Linked DNA regions of Nodosilinea sp. E11. The protein of the gene in region 1 binds, or shares a complex with, the protein of each later gene. Links are inferred from orthologs where the notes say so. Each region holds a gene or a part of one and is shown on either strand. Other genes may lie near its edges.

Evidence for each region.
Region 2: the proteins of hisF (region 1) and hisH are in contact, whole or in part, in a crystal structure (PDB 6RU0), measured with the Thermotoga maritima proteins. The link is inferred for Nodosilinea sp. E11 from one-to-one orthologs. Residues at the interface, in WP_004080486.1 of Thermotoga maritima: Met1, Leu2, Ala3, Arg5, Ser40, Glu41, Asp45, Glu46, Ala70, Glu71, Ile73, Asp74, Ile75, Pro76, Phe77, Asp98, Lys99, Ser122, Gln123, Glu161, Thr195, Leu196, Asn247, Arg249, Glu251; in WP_004080484.1 of Thermotoga maritima: Asn15, Arg18, Arg22, Arg117, Leu118, Pro119, His120, Met121, Gly122, Trp123, Asn124, Asn134, Gly135, Tyr136, Tyr138, Val140, Tyr158, Glu180, Lys181, Ser182, Ser183, Lys184, Ile185.

What each region holds. Positions count from the first base shown.
Region 1 is NZ_CP136520.1:3,759,259-3,762,494, reverse strand. What follows is about bases 238-3,155. They hold hisF (imidazole glycerol phosphate synthase subunit HisF), read left to right. Parts: upstream 238-1,270; coding sequence 1,271-2,041; downstream 2,042-3,155. Other genes in these bases: RRF56_RS18845 (peptidoglycan-binding domain-containing protein), read right to left, coding at 2,703-3,155; RRF56_RS18850 (hypothetical protein), read left to right, coding at 2,188-2,487; RRF56_RS18860 (DUF2862 domain-containing protein), read right to left, coding at 926-1,126; RRF56_RS18865 (ArsA family ATPase), read right to left, coding at 238-580. Also shown: more of RRF56_RS18865, read right to left, coding at 1-237; more of RRF56_RS18845, read right to left, coding at 3,156-3,236.
Region 2 is NZ_CP136520.1:1,183,407-1,186,470, reverse strand. What follows is about bases 220-2,965. They hold hisH (imidazole glycerol phosphate synthase subunit HisH), read right to left. Parts: upstream 2,042-2,965; coding sequence 1,397-2,041; downstream 220-1,396. Other genes in these bases: trxA (thioredoxin), read right to left, coding at 2,663-2,965; RRF56_RS07680 (hypothetical protein), read left to right, coding at 2,106-2,612; rsmD (16S rRNA (guanine(966)-N(2))-methyltransferase RsmD), read right to left, coding at 830-1,393; RRF56_RS07695 (hypothetical protein), read right to left, coding at 220-593. In the rest of the region: RRF56_RS07700 (ComEC/Rec2 family competence protein), read left to right, coding at 1-13; more of RRF56_RS07695, read right to left, coding at 99-219; more of trxA, read right to left, coding at 2,966-3,010. UniProt on the Escherichia coli protein: IGPS catalyzes the conversion of PRFAR and glutamine to IGP, AICAR and glutamate. The HisH subunit catalyzes the hydrolysis of glutamine to glutamate and ammonia as part of the synthesis of IGP and AICAR.

The DNA.
Region 1 (3,236 bases):
TGGGCTGATCTAGCACATCTCCCGACCAATCGACGGCCAGCACGGCTGAGGCCATGGGCTGCAAAAACGGCGACAGTCCCCGCCCTACGTCAGACTGCTGAAACACGCCGCGAAACCGCCGCAGATACCAGTCGAGAATTTCGGGCATGCCCAGCATGCGCAGGGTCGCTAGGGCATCGGTACCGTCGTAGATAATCACGTCGTAGCGATCGCTGCCGTCAAACTGGCGCAGGGCATTCAGGGTGAGGGCACTATCCATACCTGGCATGACCCCTAGCTCTTGGCCGTAGACCGCCTTGAGAAAGGGCGTGCGCAGATACTGAGCTTCTAAGGTTTTCACCTCGTCCCAGCTTTGCTCTAGCAGCTTGGCCGACTGAAGCTGCATAACCCACAGGTTATTGTCTAGCTCAGTGGGTTCAGGCCCCAAGGGTTGCCCTAGCAACAGCCCCGGTGCTGGAGTTACATCTTGGATCAGCAGCAGCACCCGCTGGCCTGCCCGCGCCCGCTGCTTAGCCGCCGTTATGGCAACAGTCGTGCTGCCGCAGCCGCCTTTACCCAGGTAGGTCAGAATTAATGCCATAGAAAAATTGAGCCTCGCGTTCGGTCAGGTGCTCACGGTGAGGATGGATTTAGAGACAACTCTTCCACCTCTTCTCACCATAAAACTCTTTAATTCTTACGACTAAGCGCCCGCTGAGCATCCCCCCTTAGCCAGGAGATGGGATTTTGAGGCTTAGAGATAGCCTAATTTGGGAGTTTGCCTGGACACTTTGGCTCAGAAATAAGCTACTGGAAATAGCTGCCATAGGCCTGCCGAGCGTTCACCATGCCAATCCCTAAACTAGAGATTACTTATTGATGAAATCGCATAGACGACGCAGGGCAGGTTCTAGCACGGTAGAAGTGGCCTCAGCCATGACGCTCGCTACTGAATAGCAGACAGCTCATCCTCAAAAAACCAGGTGGAATAGCGATCCTCAAAATCGACCACAACTCCTACACCGCTGCCGTCTACCATTTTAAACTGGCTGATCACACCACGCTTACCGAGGTAAGCTGCTACATCCTTCGAAACCCGATCGCGTAACCGGGTGACCTTTACTTTCTGGCCAATCTCTAAACCCATGTTTACTGAGGGCTCCAACTGCATGTCCAACATAAAACCAAGACACAGTGTATCAGCGTCTTGGCCTCTGTTGATCGTCATAATCCTCTATTGTGAAACCTGGAGATGGTGAAACCTGGGGATGGGTTAAAGGAACAGCGAGACATGCTAGCAAAACGGATTGTGCCCTGCCTAGATGTGAAAGCGGGGCGGGTTGTGAAAGGGGTTAATTTCGTTGACCTGCGCGATGCCGGTGACCCAGTGGAGCTGGCCCAGGCCTACAACCAGGCGGGGGCCGACGAACTGGTGTTTCTCGATATCACAGCCACCCACGAAGATCGTGACATTATCTACGACGTGGTCTACCGCACTGCGGAGCAGGTGTTTATTCCGCTAACGGTGGGTGGAGGGGTGCAATCCTTAGACACGATTAAAAAATTGTTACGTGCGGGGGCCGACAAGGTCAGTATTAACTCGGCAGCGGTCAAACAACCCACGCTGATCAAAGCGGCCAGCGATCGCTTTGGGGCGCAGTGCATTGTGGTGGCAATAGACGCCCGCCGCCGCCCCGACCCCCACCATCCCGGCTGGGATGTCTATGTCCGGGGAGGGCGCGAGAATACGGGCCTGGATGCCCTAGAGTGGGCCGAAACGGTGGTCAACCATGGGGCTGGCGAACTGCTAGTCACCAGTATGGATGCCGACGGCACCCAGGCGGGCTACGACCTTGAACTGACCCGCGCGATCGCCGATCGGGTGCCGGTGCCGGTCATTGCTTCGGGCGGGGCGGGCAACTGCGATCACATTCACCAGGCCCTGACCGAGGGTAAAGCAGAGGCAGCCCTGCTGGCCTCGCTGCTGCACTACGGCCAGCTCACGGTGCAACAGGTGAAGGAGCATTTGCGCGATCGCGCGGTGCCTGTCCGCCTTGCATAGCTCAGGGCAATTAGCAATCTAAACAGGGAGCAAATCCGAAAACATTCTGTGGAATCGTGTCAGCTTTATGAATGCCTGTTACGATGTGTAACATATGGAGTCAGTAGATTAATTCTGACGGTTCACATCGTTACAAACCCGTTTTCATGCTGTTGCTTATCCTGACGATTGTTATAGCTCTGGTGGCCTGGGCGCTCCGGCTGATGGAGCAGGCCGTCAAAGGTCAGGAGTTTTCCCTGATGCTAGCGGGCTTTTTGGTGGCTTCTTCTGCCGCAGCCCTGATGGGCGTTTACTTTCTCATGGGCAACTACATGCTCTATATGGATCAAGCTGCCCAGCAGATGTCGACCCTAGAAGCGATGGACATGCCCTATTCCACCTATGCCAGCGCTACTGTGCCTAACTCAGCCAATTGGTCAGACACTTGGCTCATCCAGGCTGAGTAATCTCTACGGCCTGCATGAAAACGCCTAACTTAGAGAGCTTAAAGAGTCTTTAGAAACACTTGTCTAGCCGCCGGGAGCGATCGCTCCCGGCGGTGTTTTAATGCGGCAACCGCTTAGGCGACTTCTGGAAAACTTTCTCCCTCGTGGTGGGCAATGCCCACTACGGTGGCTACAGTTGCCGAGTAAAGCGGGGATCTTCTTTTCTGGCAATCTTCTTAGTTCAGTACCCGCCAGGTGGCAGGGCCAACGATGCCGTCTACAGTAAGGTTGTTGGCGGTTTGGACTTGGCGCACGGCAGCTTCGGTTTGGCTACCAAAAATACCGTCAATGGTGCCGTTGTAAAACCCCTTGGTGCGCAGGCGCTGCTGCAACTGGCGCACGGCATCGCCCTCCATACCCGGACGGAGTATGGGCAGTGCCGCCGTAGAACCCGCGCTAGCGGGGGGATTGCTGGCCGCCGGAGGAGGAGTGCTGGCCGGAGGGGTAGTACTAGCGGGAGGAGTAGTGCTGGCAGGAGGAGTACTGGCAGGGGGAGTGCTAGCTGCCGGAGGAGTGCTAGCCGCCGGACTGCTGCCACTGGTCGGGGGGGTAGCCGTGGGTGGGTTTGCCTCCCCCGGGGGCGTGGGAAAGAGGCGGCTCCAGGTGGCGGGGCCAACAATGCCATCGGCGGTAATGCCAGCCGCGCCCTGAAAACGACGGGCAGCGGTGGCGGTGTCTTCGGTGTAGACTCCGGTGACCGGGCCAGGATA
Region 2 (3,064 bases), 2.6 Mb from region 1 along the record:
GTTCCTCGAATAGCAGCCGTTCAGAACCAGGGTTTGGGCAACCAGTCTGGGGTCAACAGGGAACGACTCGCCACCTCTAGCTGGTTGACTGCACCAACTTACTGCACCAACAAATTGAGCTGGTAGTTAATGCGGCCGGTACCGACGGTCTGTTGCTGTACTACCGTATTAGGGCCGTTGAAGGCGATCGCTACCGAGGCCGAGGGAGGCGAATAGCTGCCCATGATGGTCACCTGGGTAATTGACTCATTCAGGTAGGGGCTGACATCCACAAATTCTGACGTGCTGCTCAAGGGCACGCGGGTATGGCCATCGATCTCAATATATCCCTGGAGAGTTGCCCCCGCAGGTACACTCACCGACAGCAGATGGGGCTCGTCCAAATTGGCGCGCTCTAGACTAATGGTGTTGGTCTGGCGTTGGTACGAATCCATAACATCCTTAGCGCTGGCCTGAGACAAAATTGTGCTGAGGGCCTGATAGGTGACCCCAAACGCCTGATTACCGTTGGCCGAGGAAGGCCCCACTGCCGCAGTAACGGCTACCAAAATCAATAGAGCAACCCCAAGGGCCGATGGATGTTTCATAGCCATGACGACATCTCCAGGAAAATGGGGTGAACTGCACCACAGTTGAATCGCTACCTCCAGCGGAGGTTTAGGGTGCTGACGCCATTACTATCAAGTTGTCGATAGCGTGACCCTGACGATCCACTTGGGCAACCCCAACAAACATGGCTACAGGACACCCCCTGGGGTCAGCAAGTTCCCCCCAGCCGCCAAAAAATTACTCTGCCAATGGTGCTGAAGGTCTCCAGGGCAGTTGAGCCCTAGGGAGTAACGGCGATCGCCTGGGGGGCCAGCTGGTAAAAAGCCAAATGGCTAATGCCGTACTGCTTTTGACGCACCAACTCTAGGCCAGAGATGGAAGCCGCTACCCAGGACTCAGGGCGGTGCTCGACGGCAATTTCGCCCGATTCGGCCAGCAGATTGAGGCTCACCACCCGCTCCAGCACTGGCTTGTAGAGCTCACTGTCGTAGGGCGGGTCGAAGTAGATGCAGTCGAAGGGTTGCCCGCGCAATCGTGAGAGTTGTTTGACCACATCGCCTCTGAACAGGCTAAAGTCCTGGTCGGGCTGGGCTACCTGCTGCCAGTTTTCGCGGGTAATTTTGTAGGCATCGGGGGAAAGTTCTATGCCCACGACCTCTGCGGCTCCTCGACATAGGGCTTCGGCCCCCATGGCCCCGCTGCCCGTGCATAGGTCGAGCCAGCGGCAGTCAACGATGCGCCCCTGCCAAATGTTGAACAGCGCCTCGCGTACCCGCGCCGAGGTGGGCCGAGTCTCTAAACCGGGCAGAGTTTTGAGCGCGCGGTTGCCGTAAATACGCAGCATAGGCTAGGCCACAGCCACGGGAGATTGGGCGTTGACCAAATTGACAAAGTTGGCCAGCATGGTCAGGCCAGCGGGAGCCGATTTTTCGGGGTGGTACTGCATGGCCATAATGTGATCGCATGCGATCGCTGCGGTGACGGTCTGAGACCCGTGGGTCGTCGTGGCGGCATTCACCGCTGGGTCGCTGGGTTCAGCATAGTAAGAATGCACAAAGTACACCCAATCGCCATCGGCAATGCCCTGCCACAGGAGGCAGTCTGGCTGGGTCAGCGTCAGCTGATTCCACCCCATGTGGGGAATGGCGATATCGGGTTCTTTCCGAAATTTTTTGATGCGTCCGGGAATGAGTCCCAGCCCTGGCTCGATGCCTTCGTCGCTCCCCTCAAAGAGCAGCTGAAGACCCAGACAAATACCCAAAAAGGGCTTGCCCGCCGCAATCTCTCGCTTGATCGGTTCGATCAGCCCTTTTTCGCGTAGGTGTCGCATCGCCGGGTCAAAGGCTCCATCACCGGGCAGCACCAGGGCATCGGCGGCGTGCAGGTCGGCCACCACATCGGTAATGGTGGGCGTAGCCCCGGCCAGGGCTAACCCCTTGCAGGCTGAGTGCAAGTTGCCCATGTCGTAGTCAATCACGGCGATGTTGGCCATACGCGCTCCAGCCCTCTAGCATCGGAATTCATCCAGACTTTATCCTACTTCCTCCTGCGTTCCCATGCTGCTTACCACCTTTGCTCCCTGGCGTGCCCACCAGATCTCTAATGCTGCCGATGACTTGATTGTTCATCTTCAGCGACAGCAGCAAATTCCGGCTGGCACCACTGTGCTGCGTCAGATTCCGGTCAGCTTTGAGCTGGCTCCGCTGCGGGTGATGGCTAAGCTGGTTGAGCTGCGGCCCCCAGTAGTGGTGTGCTGCGGTATGGCCGAAAAGCGCTCGTATCTGCACCTAGAGCGCTACGGCAAAGGCGAGGATGGGGCTTTAGAGACGTCTTTACCCCTAGACTCACTGCTAGTAGATACGCACGTGACGGCCATCAGTGACTGTGCAGGCACCTACGTCTGCAACCACTTGTATTACCGGCTGCTGGGGGCGATCGCCCAGTACCACTGGCCTACCCAGGCGCTATTTGTGCACATTCCCCCGCTAACCCCGGTGACCCAGCCCCTACTGGCCCACGACCTAGCCTTGATTTTGCAGCGTCTGGGGTCGCTCAAACCCTAAACCAAAAAATTGGGCCTCAGCGGTGCCAAGGCCCAGAAAAGAACCGTCGTCTATGCGGCTGAGTTGGCCGTCACCAGCGACTCTAGCCGGGCCACCAGGTCGTCTTTGGCGACAACGCCTTCAATGGTGTCAACCCGCTCCCCATGCTGAAAAAAGATCAGGGTGGGAATGGCCATAACGTGGAACTGAAGCGCCAGAGCGTCTTCTTCGTCAACGTTGAGCTTGGCGACCTTGGCTCGACCCGCAAAGGTTTCAGCCAGTTCTTCGACAATCGGGTTCATGATGCGGCAGGGGCCACACCAGGCCGCCCAAAAATCGACTAGCACTGGCACATCACTTTGCAGCACCTCGGCCTCAAAGTTGTCGGCGGTAAGGGTGAGGTAGGTTGCATCAGCCATGGTGAATGTCTCCTTGTCTAGTCGAGGTTTAGGTTGCAAAAAAGATTGAGAAAA